DNA from 3 places in the Buttiauxella sp. BIGb0552 genome. Region 2 is predicted to be linked to each of the others. Evidence: predicted binding sites of a transcription regulator. Region 2 holds the regulator's gene; each other region holds the start of a gene.
The links. The regulator CRP, encoded in region 2, controls carbon source genes, mostly activating them, when cyclic AMP is high. The targets are predictions, from matches to a motif close to ATGTGANNNNNNTCACAT.
Positions count from the first base shown of each region.

Region 1: cdd (cytidine deaminase) is a predicted target of CRP. The motif match lies at 2,840-2,857, and genes of this name have one in related genera.
Region 3: serC (3-phosphoserine/phosphohydroxythreonine transaminase) is a predicted target of CRP. The motif match lies at 3,094-3,111, and genes of this name have one in related genera.

Region 1 covers NZ_SODY01000004.1:407,795-413,291, reverse strand. Annotated here, with positions in the region: gene EDF88_RS14075 (ABC-F family ATPase) at 1-342, opposite strand, end outside; gene ldtB (L,D-transpeptidase) at 577-1,497, shown strand; gene EDF88_RS14065 (CidA/LrgA family protein) at 1,693-2,094, shown strand; gene EDF88_RS14060 (CidB/LrgB family autolysis modulator) at 2,091-2,786, shown strand; gene cdd (cytidine deaminase) at 2,917-3,801, shown strand; gene sanA (outer membrane permeability protein SanA) at 3,933-4,652, shown strand; gene mglC (galactose/methyl galactoside ABC transporter permease MglC) at 4,721-5,497, opposite strand, start outside.
Region 2 covers NZ_SODY01000005.1:14,094-19,590, forward strand. Annotated here, with positions in the region: gene EDF88_RS15260 (phosphoribulokinase) at 1-836, shown strand, start outside; gene EDF88_RS15265 (OsmC family protein) at 857-1,261, opposite strand; gene crp (cAMP-activated global transcriptional regulator CRP) at 1,577-2,209, shown strand; gene EDF88_RS15275 (YccS/YhfK family putative transporter) at 2,399-4,483, shown strand; gene EDF88_RS15280 (aspartate aminotransferase family protein) at 4,487-5,497, opposite strand, start outside.
Region 3 covers NZ_SODY01000002.1:298,205-303,701, forward strand. Annotated here, with positions in the region: gene EDF88_RS06200 (M48 family metallopeptidase) at 1-362, opposite strand, end outside; gene aroA (3-phosphoshikimate 1-carboxyvinyltransferase) at 548-1,831, opposite strand; gene serC (3-phosphoserine/phosphohydroxythreonine transaminase) at 1,911-2,996, opposite strand; gene EDF88_RS06215 (DUF421 domain-containing protein) at 3,157-3,849, opposite strand; gene ycaO (30S ribosomal protein S12 methylthiotransferase accessory factor YcaO) at 3,988-5,497, shown strand, end outside.

The sequences.
Region 1 (5,497 bases), on a different contig from region 2:
GTAGCCGTCTTCTTCGCTCATCTCTGGTAACGCGTAAATACGGTCGCGCTCTTCTTTTACTTCCCAGAGTTCAGCGTGGCCCATGATTACCGTGTCGAGAACGGTGAATTTTTCAAAGGCAAATTGATCCTGACGCAACTTACCGAGGCGTTCGTTCGGATCAAGTGAAACGTTACCCAGCGTTGGCTCTAAATCGCCACCGAGGATCTTCATAAAGGTAGACTTGCCGCTACCGTTAGCGCCGATCAAGCCGTAACGGTTGCCGCCGCCAAATTTGACAGAAATATTTTCAAACAACGGCTTACTGCCGAACTGCATTGTGACGTTACTGGAAACTAGCACAGAGATGTCCTGGTAAAAGAAGGTTTGTAATATGTGAGATCGGGCACATTATGCCATAACTCAACGTGCAGATCGCTCTGCTTGTGCGCTGGTGATAAAATAATCAATGTGCAAAAAAGTGTGATTTAATCCACATCTGATTTCCCAGGCTGAGGGAATGCACATATAATGCGCGCTCAAATCGCTCCGTTTCTTCACTAACTAGCCTGCATGGCCATAAATACATTGCATAACATGAATATGAAACTACGCACAATTTTACTGGCATTTGTGGCTGTTGTGGCTTTTAGCAAAACAGCTTCTGCCGTGACCTATCCTCTGCCAACCGATGGCAGCCGTCTGATTGGTCAAAACCAGGTTGTCACAATTCCTGAAGGTAGTACCGCACCGCTGGAAGAATATGCAGCGCGTTACCAAATGGGTCTTTCCAACATGTTGGAAGCAAACCCAGGCGTTGACCCGTATTTGCCAAAACCAGGCACCATCCTGAACATTCCTCAGCAGCTCATCCTGCCGGATACCGTTCATGAAGGCATTGTTATCAACAGTGCTGAAATGCGCCTCTACTATTACCCGGCGGGTACTAACACTGTAATCGTGTTGCCAATCGGTATCGGCCAGTTGGGTAAAGACACCCCACTGAACTGGACGACCAAAGTAGAACGTAAGAAAGCAGGCCCAACATGGACGCCGACTGCAAAAATGCATGCGGAATACATCGCGGCCGGTATTCCATTACCAGCCGTTGTTCCAGCTGGCCCAGACAACCCTATGGGTCTGTATGCATTGTACATTGGCCGCCTGTATGCAATTCACGGTACTAACGCGAACTTTGGTATCGGCCTGCGTGTAAGCCACGGTTGTGTGCGTCTGCGTAATGAAGACATCAAGTTCCTGTTCGAAAAAGTGCCAGTCGGGACCCGTGTTCAGTTCATCAATGAACCAGTGAAAGCAACTGTTGAGCCTGATGGTTCGCGCTACATTGAAGTACACAACCCACTGTCTACAACTGAAGAACAGTTCAACTCAACTGAGATCGTGCCAATCACGCTGAAAAGCAATGTGACTGCGATTACCGCTCAGCCTGATGTTGACAGCGCTGTTGTCGATCAAGCAGTTCTGGGCCGTTCCGGTATGCCGGTTCGCCTGAACTAATCAAGCGTTTGAGTTAAAAAGCGACCTGCGGGTCGCTTTTTTTATGCCTGCAAAACATGGTGCTGTGAGATTGCCCAAAACATTCTGGAAAGTTCCTTCGAGGAATATTTGGTATGCTCATAATTCATGATGTGATCGGTAGCACATTTTAAGCTTTAATTGTATGATGAATGCGTTTATTAAAGGGTAATCACCATGCGTAACTTGCTCACCGTAATTTGGCAGTACCTGCGGTCTTTTATATTAATTTACATATGTTTATATGCAGGCATTGCTATCTCTTCGCTGCTACCAATCACCATTCCCGGCAGTATTATTGGCATGTTAATTCTGTTTGTTTTGCTGTCTCTGCAAATCCTGCCAGCCAAGTGGGTTAAGCCAAGCTGCCATCTGCTGATTCGTTATATGGCGCTTCTCTTTGTACCGATTGGCGTAGGCGTTATGCAGTATGTCGATGTGATTAAACAGCAATTCGGCCCAGTGGTGGTTTCCTGTTTTATCAGTACCTTAGTGGTATTAGTCATCGTGAGCTGGAGTTCTCATTTAGTGCACGGCGAACGTAAAGTTGTGGGTGAAAGTGAGGGCGAAACAAAATGATGCATCATATCTGGTGGTCTTTACCTTTAACGGTGGTGACTTTCTTTCTCGCCCGCCAAATCGGAATGCGTTATAAGTCGCCGCTGCTGAACCCGTTACTGGTTTCGATGATTGTTATCATCCCTATTCTGGTATTTACCGGCACGCCTTATGATCACTATTTTGCCGGCAGTAAAGTGCTCAACGATTTGCTGCAACCGGCTGTAGTTGCCCTCGCGTTCCCACTGTATGAACAGCTTCACCAGATTCGTGCGCGCTGGAAATCCATTATCACCATCTGTTTTATTGGCAGCATGGTGGCGATGATTACCGGTACATCCGTTGCATTATTAATGGGTGCCACACCGCAAATCGCAGCGTCAATCTTACCTAAGTCTGTCACAACACCTATTGCCATGGCTGTTGGCGGCAGTATCGGCGGCATCCCAGCAATTAGCGCCGTATGCGTGATTTTCGTGGGGATTTTGGGCGCGGTATTCGGTCATAGTATTTTGAATCTAATGGGTATTAAAACCAAAGCATCTCGCGGTTTATCGATGGGTGCGGCCTCCCACGCGCTGGGTACCGCACGTTGCGCTGAGATGGATTTCCAGGAAGGTGCATTTAGCTCACTGGCGTTGGTAATTTGCGGCATCATCACTTCCCTGGTTGCTCCGTTCTTATTCCCGGTGATTTTGGCTGTGTTTGGTTAAAACTTGCGAGAGATCGCGCAATTTTGTTCTTTATTTCATATGTTGCATTTGTAATTAGATAAAGATCACATATAAAGCCCATACAGACCCGTAAACTGCGGTTCAATTACTTGTTATGAGGCTACTACTTATGCGCTCACGTTTTCAGGCTGCTCTCGCACAGCTCCCGGCTTCTTTGCAAGCCGCTTTGCAACCCTTGATTGCTGACTCTCACTTCCCGGCAATGTTTAGTGCAACGGAAGTAGATTCACTGAAAGCCCAGACCGGCCTTGATGACGATGCACTGGCATTCGCTTTGCTGCCGCTTGCAGCCGCCTGTGCTCGTGCTGATTTATCTCAATTCTATGTTGGTGCAGTGGCTCGTGGCGTAAGCGGTAATCTCTATTTTGGCGGCAATATGGAGTTTCTTGGCTCCACCATGCAGCAGACCGTTCATGCCGAGCAAAGCGCGATTACCCATGCGTGGATGCGCGGGGAGAAAGCCCTTGCTGCAATTACCGTCAACTACACGCCTTGTGGGCACTGCCGCCAGTTTATGAATGAACTGAACAGCGGCGTGGCACTGCGCATTAACCTTCCAGGTCGTAAGCCTGCAACCCTCGGCGACTATTTGCCTGATGCCTTTGGCCCTCGCGATTTAGAAATCAAAACATTACTGCTTGATGCAATGGACCACGGCTTTGCGCTGCACGGTGATGAACTAAGTCAGGCGGCTATTGCAGCGGCAAACCGCAGCCATGCGCCATACAGTAACGCGCCTTCTGGTGTGGCACTGGAAATGCGCGATGGAACGATTTTCAAAGGAAGTTATGCTGAGAACGCAGCATTCAACCCTTCCCTGCCTCCGCTACAAGCTGCATTGAATCTGCTTAGCCTCTCAGGCTATGACTACAATGAAATTCAACGAGCGATCCTTGCAGAGAAAGCTGATGCGCCATTGACGCAATGGGATGCCACGGCCGCGACCCTGAAAGCTTTGGGTTGCCTGAATATCGACCGCGCACTTCTGAGCTAAAACTCACAGAACGGGCGTAAATGCGCCCGTTCTGGCGAATTTTAATTCAACCAACTCCACGAATCTTGCTCTTAACCACCAGGTAAAGTAGCCTTGAATAAAATTTCATCCCTTTATTGAGCTGCAAGTCCATGTTGAAGCGCTTGTTTTATAGCCTGTTGGTCATCATCGGCTTGGCTGTGGTAGCTGCGCTGTGTCTTGACCGCTGGATAAGCTGGAAAACAGCGCCTTACGTCTACGACGAACTTCAGGATTTACCGTACCGTCAGGTCGGTGTGGTGCTGGGAACCGCCAAGTATTACCGCACTGGCGTGATTAATCAGTACTATCAATTCCGTATTCAGGGCGCTTTAAATGCTTATAACAGCGGCAAAGTGAACTATCTGCTTTTAAGCGGAGATAACGCCCTCCAGAGTTACAACGAACCGATGACCATGCGCAAAGATCTGATTGCCGGTGGCGTTGACCCTGCCGATATCGTACTGGACTACGCAGGTTTTCGTACTCTGGACTCGATAGTACGTACTCGCAAAGTGTTTGATACCAATGATTTTATTATTATCACTCAGCGTTTCCATTGCGAACGCGCACTGTTTATCGCCCTGCATATGGGGATTCAGGCGCAGTGTTACGCCGTTCCTTCACCAAAAAATATGATGACTGTACGTATCAGAGAGTTTGGTGCGCGTCTGGGTGCGCTGGCAGATTTGTATATCTTCAAGCGTGAGCCGCGTTTCCTTGGGCCGCTAGTCCCTATTCCCGCCATGCATGAAGTCCCCGAAGATGCACAAGCTTATCCGGCTGTGACGCCAGAGCAGTTGCTGGAATTGCAGAAGAAAGATAAGAAATAGAGGCGGGCAAAGTCCATAAAAAAACCCGCACATATCTTGCTGTGCGGGTCTTGGTAAAACCGTGGAGATTACTTCTTACGAGCGTATTTCAGGGAGTCCAGGGCTACTGCGAAGATAATAATCGCGCCTTTGATAATGTACTGCCAGTAAGGGTTCACGCCGATATATGTCAGACCGTAGTTGATGACCGTAAAGATGATTACACCGGTCACTACGCCGACAACCGTACCTACGCCACCGCTGAATGACACGCCGCCTACCACGCACGCCGCAATCGCATCGAGTTCGTACATAAAGCCGAGGTTGTTGGTTGCAGAACCGATACGACCTGCTTCTAACATTCCGCCGAAAGCGTAGAACACACCTGACAGCGCATAAATCATGATCAGGTTCAGTGCAACGTTAACGCCTGAAACCTTAGCCGCTTCCGGGTTACCACCGATGGCGAAGATGTTCTTACCAAAGCGAGTTTTGTTCCACAGCACCCATACGAACATCACAGCAAATAGCGCATAGAACGTAATGTAGGATAGCCGGAAAGTACCTAACGCAATAAAGCCCTGGGTAAAGGTAGAGAAATGCGACTCAAAACCAGAAACCGGCGATGCTCCGACAAAGTCGTAATACAGGGAGTTAATGCCGTAGACGATAATCATGGTACCCAAGGTGGTGATAAACGGCGTCACGTTCAGGTAGGCGATGATAATTCCGTTCACCAGACCAATGACCGCACCGATAGAGCACACGATCAGCAGTACCACCGGGATAGGAAGGCTGTGCATCTCAGGGAAAACTTTATTGACGTTATCCATTGATTGCAGAAGTGTAGCCGCGATTACCGCCGC
Region 2 (5,497 bases):
GCGCGGGAACGACAACAACCAGCCTTGCCTTCCGTAAAATCTTCCAGCAACTCAATTTACGTGCAGCGGAAGTCGAAGGTGACAGTTTCCATCGTTTCACTCGTCCTGAAATGGATATGGCTATTCGTAAAGCACGCGACCTGGGGCGCCATATCAGCTATTTCGGCCCGGAAGCCAATGACTTTGGTTTGCTTGAACAGACGTTCATTGAGTACGGCAGAACCGGGCAGGGTAAGTCACGCAAGTATCTACATACTTACGATGAAGCCGTACCCTGGAACCAAATCCCCGGAACCTTCACGCCATGGCAACCATTGCCAGAACCCACTGATGTTTTGTTTTATGAAGGTTTGCACGGCGGTGTAGTTACGCCACAGCACGATGTGGCTAAGGCCGTCGATTTGCTGGTTGGTGTAGTACCGATTGTGAACCTGGAGTGGATACAAAAGTTAGTGCGCGATACCAGCGAGCGCGGGCATTCCCGAGAAGCGGTAATGGATTCTGTGGTTCGTTCTATGGACGACTATATCAATTACATCACACCGCAATTCTCCCGCACCCATATCAACTTCCAGCGCGTCCCAACTGTTGATACGTCTAACCCATTTGCGGCTCGCGGCATCCCTTCTCTGGATGAAAGTTTTGTGGTGATTCATTTTCGCGGGCTGGATGACATCGATTTCCCGTATTTGCTTGCCATGCTGCAAGGGTCGTTTATTTCCCACATCAATACTTTGGTGGTGCCGGGCGGCAAAATGGGTCTGGCAATGGAATTAATTATGACGCCGCTCGTTAAGCGACTGGCGGAAGGGCGAAACATTAATCAGGGCGGCTAATCACCGCCCTGTTTTACACACTAAGCATCAATCACTTCATAGCTATGAGTAACGTTGACCGCTTTTTCAAGCATCAGTGCTACAGAGCAGTATTTCTCAGCAGAGAGGTCTACTGCACGGGAAACTGCAGCATCTTTTAGCTCTTTGCCTGTCACGATGAAATGCAGATTGATGTGCGTAAACAAACGCGGAGCCTCTTCACGGCGCTCAGAGGTCAATTTCACTTCGCAGTCGGTCACGGCGTAGCGGCCTTTTTGCAAAATAGAAACTACGTCAATTGCACTGCAACCGCCAACGGACATCAGCACCATTTCCATTGGGCTTGGTGCTTTATCACCAGAATTGCCATCCATAAGGATCTGGTGCCCTGAAGCGGACTCGCCCAGGAAGGTAAACCCTTCAACCCATTTCACTCGTGCCTGCATGCTGCTTACTCCTGTAGAAAAATTACCTTTCAGAGTACGCAGATTCAGCAAATCTGGCAACGGAAGGCGACATGCGTCAAGCTGAAACGAGACAACAGGAGACACTTGCCAAAAGCTATGCTAAAACAATCCAGATGCTACATCGATACATTGACGTAATGCATGTATGCAGAGGACATCACTAATTACAGGCAGCAAGAATGACTTGCATGCCATCTCCCCAAGGTGGGGAATATTCTAATTACTTGCAACGCCAGACAGGATGTTTAGCGTCCTGTCGTTGGTAGCCAGTTATAAAACAGAGGATAACCGCGCATGGTGCTTGGCAAACCGCAAACAGACCCGACTCTCGAATGGTTCTTGTCCCATTGCCACATTCATAAGTATCCATCGAAGAGCACACTCATTCACCAAGGTGAGAAAGCAGAGACGCTGTATTACATCGTCAAGGGCTCTGTGGCTGTTCTGATTAAAGATGAAGAGGGCAAGGAAATGATCCTCTCCTATCTAAATCAGGGCGATTTCATTGGTGAGTTAGGGCTGTTCGAAGAAGGTCAGGAACGTAGTGCCTGGGTTCGTGCTAAAAGTGCCTGTGAAGTGGCTGAAATTTCTTATAAAAAATTCCGCCAGCTGATCCAGGTCAACCCAGATATTCTGATGCGCCTGTCTTCACAAATGGCTAGCCGTCTGCAAGTTACATCTGAGAAAGTGGGTAATCTGGCATTCCTGGATGTGACTGGTCGTATCGCGCAGACGCTGCTGAACCTGGCTAAACAACCTGATGCAATGACCCACCCAGACGGTATGCAGATTAAAATTACCCGTCAGGAAATCGGTCAGATCGTGGGTTGCTCTCGCGAAACTGTTGGTCGTATCTTGAAAATGCTGGAAGATCAAAATCTGATCTCCGCTCACGGTAAAACGATCGTCGTATACGGCACTCGTTAATCTCCGTCTAAAAAATGGCGTGTTGCTTCATAACACGCCTTTTTTGTCTCTACACTTCCCTCACTTGCTCTAAATAATTCATGTTGCAGGTAGGCGGTAAGCTCAGGAATCCCCAGGAGCTTACTAAAGTAAGTGACTGGTGTGACTGAGTACAACCAACAACCCTGCAACTTGAAGTATGACGAGCAAATGTGGCGACGGCTGATCTACCATCCTGAAGTTAACTACGCACTGCGGCAAACGCTGGTGCTGTGCCTTCCGGTGGCAGTAGGTTTGCTCGTCGGCGATCTCCAGTCTGGCCTGCTTTTCTCGTTAGTTCCTGCCTGCTGCAATATTGCGGGCCTTGATACTCCACATAAGCGCTTCTTCAAACGTCTGATTGTTGGCGGCAGCCTTTTTGCCATCAGCAGTCTGATCATGCAGCTTTTATTACTTTATACCTCCGTACCGTTGCCGGTGATATTGGTCGTGATGGCGCTCTTGCTTGGGGTCACGGCAGAAATCAGTTCCTTGCACGCTCGTCTGCTTCCCGCATCACTCATTGCTGCCATATTTACACTCAGCATGGCCGGAAATATGCCGATCTGGAAACCGATGGTGCTGTATGTCTCCGGTACGATTTGGTACGGCGTATTTAACTGGTTTTGGTTCTGGATGTGGCGCGAGCAGCCACTGCGGGAATCATTGAGCCTGCTCTATCGGCAGTTGGCAGATTACTGTGAAGCAAAATACGGCATGCTGACTCAACATACCGATCCGGAAAAAGCGCTCCCTCCTCTGCTGGCTCGTCAGCAAAAAGCGGTGGATCTCATTACCCAATGCTACCAACAGCTTCATATGCTGGCGGCAAACCAGCAAAACGGCTACAAGCGTTTGCTACGTGCATTCCAGGTAGCACTGGATTTGCAAGAGCACATCTCGGTAAGCCTTCACCAACCAGCTGAAGTTCAGAAGCTCGTCGAGCAAAGCCATGCAGAAGCGGTTATTAGATGGAATGCTCAGACCATCGCGGCGCGCTTACGCGTACTGGCTGACGACATTCTTTACCATCGTTATCCACAGCGTTTTACGATGGAAAAACAGATCGACGCCCTTGAGAAAATCGCCCGTCAGAATCCAGATAACCCGGTTGGGCAATTTTGCCATTACCACTTCAGCCGTATCGCTCGCGTGCTACGCACCCAACGCCCGCTGTATGTCCGTGATTTAATGGAAGACCGGCAACGCCGTTTGCCACTGTGGGCGGCATTGAAAAGTTATTTATCGTTGAAGTCAGCGGCGCTTCGCAACGCAGCAAGATTGGGTGTGATGCTCACGATAGCCAGTCTGTTGGGTGCATTTTTACATCTGCCCAAGCCCTACTGGATTTTAATGACGGTAATGTTCGTGACGCAAAACGGCTACGGTGCCACACGAGTTCGTATTCTCCACCGTTCGGCGGGCACCATTGCAGGCCTTGCCATTGCAGGTATTGCGCTTCACTTCCACTTCCCGCAAAGCATTGCTCTGGGCGCGATGCTGGTCATTACGCTGGTGAGCTATCTGTTTATTCGCAAAAGCTACGGCTGGGCGACGATAGGCTTTACGGTGACCGCCGTTTATACCCTGCAATTGATAACATTAAGTGCCGAGCAGTATATCGTCCCTCGCCTGATAGATACCCTGCTAGGCTGCTTGATAGCCTTTGGCGGCATGGTGTGGCTGTGGCCACAATGGCAGAGTGGCTTGTTACGCCAGAACGCCCACGATGCGTTGGAAAGGGATCAAAATGCAATTCGCCTGATTCTTAGTAATGACCCCGAACCAACGCCGCTCGCTTATGAACGTATGAAGGTCAACCAGGCACATAACGCGCTGTTTAACTCCCTGAACCAGGCGATGCAGGAACCTGGGTTTAATTCGCATTATCTGGCGGATATGAAACTGTGGGTGACGCACAGTCAGTTTATTGTCGAGCATATTAACGCAATGACGACTTTGGCTCGCGAACACAATATGTTGACGCCAGATCTTGCCCAGCGCTATTTGCAGTCATGTGAAATTGCGCTGCAACGATGCCAACAGCGGCTTCAGTATGATGGGCCTGGGGAAACCAATGATGCGAATATTCTGGACCCGCTAGAAGGGCTTCCAAACGGGCCATTAAGTACGATGGAACAGCATTTGCAGAGGATACTGGGCCATCTCAGCACCATGCATACCATATCTTCGGTTGCATGGCGTCAACGGCCACATCACGGAATCTGGCTGAGCCGCCTGCGGCGCTCAGATTGATGATTATCCGTTAACGATCTTCGCAACGGCTTTGGCAAAGCGCGCCATACCGTCAGCGATATCGGCACTTTCCACAATCAACGCCGGGGCAAAACGCATCACATCTGGCCCGGCGTTCAAAACCATCACGCCTTCCTGTGCTGCCGCATACAAAAATTCACGCGCGCGCCCTTTGTATTGTGGCTTTAGCTCGGCACCAATCAATAAACCCATGCCGCGAATATCGCTGAACACGTCGAACTGCTCGTCGATTTGTTGCAAATGCTTGACGAATTGCTGGCGTTTTTCCGTGACGCCATTCAGCACTTCAGGCGTGTTGATGATATCAAACGCCGCGCCCGCGACTGCGCAGGCCAGAGGATTGCCGCCGTAGGTTGAACCGTGTGTACCGACATGAAACGCCGAAGCAATTTCCTGAGTCGTCAGCATCACGCTGACCGGGAAGCCACCGCCAAGAGCCTTCGCGCTGGTCAAAATATCTGGCGTCACATCGTAATGCATATAGGCGAACAACTCGCCGATGCGCCCCATACCACACTGCACTTCATCAAATACCAATAAGGCTTTGTGCTCATCACAAAGGTCACGCAAGCCTTGCAAGAACTCTGGCGTTGCCGCCGTAACGCCACCCTCACCCTGAATCGGTTCGACCACGACCGCGCAGGTATGGTCGTCCATCACGGCTTTTACCGCATGCAAATCATTAAATGGCACATGAATGATGTCAGCTGGTTTCGGGCCAAAACCATCGGAATACTTCGGTTGCCCACCCACTGAAACAGTAAACAGAGAACGACCATGGAAGGCGTTATGGAAAGCGATAATCTTTGTTTTATACGGGCTATGGCGGGTCGAAGCGTAGTAGCGAGCCAATTTAAAGGCTGTTTCATTCGCTTCGGTGCCAGAGTTCATAAACAGCACGCGTTCAGCAAAAGTGGCGTCAATCAGCTTGCGGCCAAGTCGTAGAGCGGGCTCATTGGTGAAAACATTACTGGTATGCCATAGCGTTTCACC
Region 3 (5,497 bases), on a different contig from region 2:
GTCATCATGTCCATTAAGCCGCTGTAGACACGTACACAGCCGTTGGCCATCGCCCAGGCATTTATATCGCTGGTCAAATACACTTTATAATTTACTGGTGTACCGTCGACCTGATCCCCAAGGGCCTTGGCAATTTTGTTCAAGCGTTTGGCATATTTGCTGGATTTACCCGCGAGTTGGTTTTCACTATCTGCTTGTTTACAGGACTGGTTTGCCACTGCCTTAACATCCGCATCGCTGAGTGTTGCGGCTTTGAAGGCCGACATTCCGGACGATACCAGTTTATCGCCATTCATGTTCTTACACGCTACCAAAGATCCCACCATTAACACTGCCAATACTACCTTTTTGAAAGTCTTCATAGTTATCTTCCGTTGATGAGCTATACATGAAACAAATCATCGATTTGTTGATCAAATCGGACGTGAGATTAACAGTGGTACAAGCAGGTGCAATAAAAGCGGAGGTACGAAAACGGAGTTGATCTTATGCGGGATATTGAGAATTTACTCCGGCACTCAACGTTACCGGAGCAAATGGTGGTGCATTACTTGAGGGTGCTAATACGCGCTAACTGCTCAAAATAGTCCGGAAAAGTTTTCGCGGTACATTTCGGGTCAAGGATAGTTACTGGTGTGTCTGACAACGCCACCAGCGAGAAACACATCGCCATACGGTGATCGTTATAAGTGCCGATTTCAGCAACTTGGAGCTGAGCAGGTGGCGTCACAGTAATGTAATCTTCGCCCTCTTCCACCACCGCTCCGACTTTACGCAACTCTGTTGCCATCGCGCTCAGGCGGTCAGTCTCTTTCACACGCCAGTTATAAATATTACGCAGCGTGGTAGTGCCTCTGGCAAACAAGGCCGCCGTTGCGATTGTCATCGCAGCATCTGGAATATGGTTCATATCCATATCAATGGCGTTAAGTTCCCCGCGCTCACAGGAGATGAAATCATCGCCCCAGGTAATTTTTGCACCCATTTTTTCCAGCACATCAGCAAAGCGGATATCGCCTTGTACGCTGTTACGGCCAATACCCGTGACTTTTACCGTACCGCCTTTAATTGCACCAGCCGCGAGGAAGTAAGAAGCAGAAGATGCATCGCCTTCCACCAGATACGCGCCCGGTGAAATGTACTGCTGGCCGCCACGAATAACAAAGCTGCGGTAATCACGGTTTTCGACTTCAACACCAAAAGTTTTCATCAGGTGTAGGGTGATATCGATATACGGTTTCGATACCAGCTCACCTTTAATGGTGATTTCGGTGTCGCTTGCCGCCAGTGGAGCAGTCATTAACAGCGCCGTCAGGAACTGGCTGGATACACTACCATCAACCGAAACCTGGCCGCCGCTAAAACCGCCACGCAAACGCAGCGGCGGGTAATTCTCCTGCTCCAGATAATCAATCTGAGCACCACCCTGACGTAATGCATCAACCAGATGACCAATTGGACGTTCTTTCATGCGCGGTTCACCCGTCAGCACGATGTTATTGCTGCCCAGACACAGTGCCGCCGCCAGTGGACGCATCGCCGTACCTGCGTTTCCTAAGAACAGTTCCATCTCGCCTGACGCTTGCAGTGGACCACCCATGCCAGTCACTTCGCAACGCGTGCGGTCAGCAGAAAGCGTATAGTTCACGCCCAGTGCTTTCAGCGCGTTAAGCATATGACGCACATCGTCGCTATCCAGCAAATTAGTCAGTTCAGTGGTGCCATTAGCCAGCGCTGCCAGCAACAGAGCTCGGTTAGAGACACTTTTTGAACCAGGAAGATTAATTGTGCCGTCGACAAGGGCGATGGGTTGTAACGTCAGGGATTCCAGCATGGGGAAAATACTCTCAACTCAAACAGAATAAAAACCCCGCGAAGCAAGTCGCGGGGAGAATAACAACGAGCAACGATTAACCGTGGCGACGTTCGAAGTCGACCATAAAATTGGTTAACGCTTGTACGCCTTCGAGCGGCATCGCATTGTAGATGGATGCGCGCATTCCACCCACAACACGGTGGCCCTTCAATGCATGCAGACCAGCGGCAAACGACTCTTCCAGGAAGACTTTATCAAGTGCGCTATCAGCTAACTGGAACGGAATGTTCATGCGCGAACGGTTAGCTGAAGCAACATCGTTACGGTAGAAGTCGCTTTTATCGATAACACCATATAACAACTCAGCTTTTGCTTTGTTGATTTTGTCCATTACTTCGACGCCACCCTGCTCTTTCAGCCACTTAAATACCAGGCCGGAAAGATACCAGGCAAACGTAGGTGGGGTGTTAAACATGGAGTCGTTTTCGTTTAGCACGGTGTAGTCAAGAATTGACGGACACGCTTTATGCGCCTTGCCGAGCAAATCTTCACGCACAATAACTAACGTCAAACCCGCAGGACCAATGTTTTTCTGCGCGCCTGCGTAAATCACACCAAAGCGGCTGACATCCATTGGATGCGATAAAATAGAGGATGAGTAGTCAGCTACCACGACTTTATCGCCGAAATCCGGCGTTTCATGAGTCGCGATACCGTCAATAGTTTCATTCGGGCAATAGTGCAGGTAGGCACTGTTTTCAGAAACCTGCCACTCGCTCATCGGTTTGATGGCACGCAGGCCGTCGATGGTAACTTTGGCATCAATAACATTCGGAGTGCAGTATTTATGCGCTTCTTTTACAGCACTGCTCGCCCAGTAACCGCCATCAACATAATCAGCGGTAGTTTTGTCGCCCAGCAGGTTTAACGGTACACCAGCAAATTGGCCGCGACCACCGCCGTGACAGAACAAAACTTTGTAGTTTGAGGGGATTTGCAGGAGATCACGAAAATCTTTTTCAGCTTCTTCAGCGACCTCAATAAACTCTTTACCACGATGGCTAATCTCCATTACGGAGGTGCCTAAGCCTTGCCAGTCGCAGAGTTCAAGTTGCGCACGACGAAGCACTTCAGCCGGCAGCATTGCCGGGCCGGAACTAAAATTGTATACCTGAGCCATTTCCCCTCACCACGCTTAAAGCAATAAGTTTTATCACGCTATCGGTTTTATCACTCAGATGCAGAGGCTGCAACGGTTAATCAGGCATGGCTGGGTAATGTGCGCAAAATCACACAACATAATCAACTAGTGGCTGAATTAAATGCCCGATAACCACCCGTCACGTCACTCGCGTGGCGGTACAGGCTTTGACCCAGAACTTGTGTTCACAACGTGGGCAAGGCGTTTCATCCCCGGCATTAAGTGTCACCACTTCGCTGCAGTGAATACAGGCGTAATCTGCATCTTCAGGGACTTTAAGAAACCGTTCGCAGCAGGGTTCGGGTAAAATAGGTAACCCCGGCCTGACGAGTTTATCGGGGAAAAAGTAGACGCTGATTTGACCGTTAGTTTCCAGTATGGCTAGCCGTACCTGCCCAAGATGTTCAACACCCACCAATCGTAGTTCCATAAAGAACTCAAATTCAGTCATGTTTTGCGACTTCATTTTTTCCCAGGCAAACTCGCCTTCTTCAATCAGAACCGAAGGTTTGCCTTCAAGCAGGTTTTCAAGTTTTTCGCTGTGGCTCATCAACCACATCACCAGGCGATAAAGCAGCCCCAGCGTGACGAACACAATCAAGACGGGCAACATGGGGACATCATGATAAAACGCCACATCGCCTGCCGCAGAGCCGAGTGTCAGAATGATCAATACTTCAAATAGCGACATCTGCCGAACACCGCGCCGCCCCGTTATCTTCAAAAATAGAAATACCAATATAAAGGTGTAGAGACTGCGTAAAGCGACTTCCCAAAGAAAATCGAGGGGAACGTCATTTAATGCCATCCGCTGGAGATCAAAGGACTTCATTTATACCGCCATAACAGTAGGTTACTGACAATAAGCATAGCCTGTTATGCTAGAACCGCCTGCATGCTGCTGACGATGGCGTCAGTCTGCTAAAACCCGTATCATTGCGCGCTTTGCGTACGACAAAAGTGAAACCTCATGACTCAAACCTTTATTCCTGGCAAAGATGCCGCTCTGGAAGACTCCATCGCTCGCTTTCAGACCAAACTCGCCGATCTTGGCTTTAATATAGAAGAAGCCTCCTGGTTAAACCCTGTACCGAACGTCTGGTCAGTGCATATCCGTGATAAAGACAGCGCGCTGTGCTTTACCAATGGTAAAGGTGCAACTAAAAAAGCTGCTTTAGCTTCAGCACTGGGTGAATATTTCGAACGTCTCTCGACTAACTATTTCTTTGCTGATTTCTGGTTGGGCAAAACCATCGCTAATGGCCCATTTGTGCATTATCCAAACGAGAAGTGGTTCCCAATCCCAGAAGATGAGCAACTGCCGGAAGGTATTCTCGACGATCGCCTGCGCGCGTTTTACGATCCAGAAAACGAAGTGACTGCAGGTATGCTTATCGACCTGCAATCAGGTAATGAAGAGCGTGGGATTTGCGCGCTGCCATTCACCCGCCAGTCAGATCAAGAAACCGTTTACATTCCGATGAACATTATCGGCAACCTGTACGTATCAAACGGAATGTCCGCAGGTAACACTGCCAATGAAGCGCGCGTTCAGGCACTTTCCGAAGTGTTCGAGCGCCACATCAAGAACCGTATTATTGCCGAAAGCATCAGCCTGCCAGAAATTCCACAAGAAGTGCTGGCTCGTTATCCGGGCGTGGTTGAGTCAATTGCTACCCTTGAAGCCGAAGGTTTCCCAATCTTCGCGTATGACGGTTCATTAGGCGGCAAATACCCCGTTATCTGTGTGGTATTGTTCAACCCAGCTAACGGCACTTGCTTTGCATCGTTTGGTGCTCACCCTGATTTTGGTGTTGCGCTGGAACGTACCGTGACAGAACTGCTTCAGGGCCGCGGTCTGAAAGACCTGGATGTGTTTACTCCACCAACCTTTGACGACGAAGAAGTGGCTGAGCATGCAAACCTGGAAACTCACTTCATTGATTCCAGCGGTCTGATCTCCTGGGATATGTTCAAGCAAGATGCTGACTATCCATTTGTTGACTGGAGCTTCTCCGGCACAACAGAAGAAGAGTTCGCCACGTTGATGGCAATTTTTGATGCAGAAGACCAGGAAGTCTACATCGCTGATTATCAGCATCTGGATGTTTATGCTTGCCGCATCATCGTGCCAGGCATGTCCGATATTTACCCGGCTGAAGACCTGCTGCTCGCAAACAACAATATGGGCTATCACCTGCGCGATACGATTCTGGCTCTGCCGGGTAGCGAGTGGGAGAAACAAGATTATCTGGGCCTGATTTCTCAGTTAGATGAAGAAGGCCACGATGACTTCACCCGTGTGCGCGAATTGCTGGGTCTGGCGACAGGTAAAGATAACGGTTGGTACACGCTGCGTATTGGCGAGTTAAAAGCCATGCTGGCTCTGGCTGGCGGCGATACCGAACAAGCGCTTATCTGGACTGAATGGACAATGGAATTCAATGCGTCTATTTTCAGCGCCGAACGTGCAAACTATT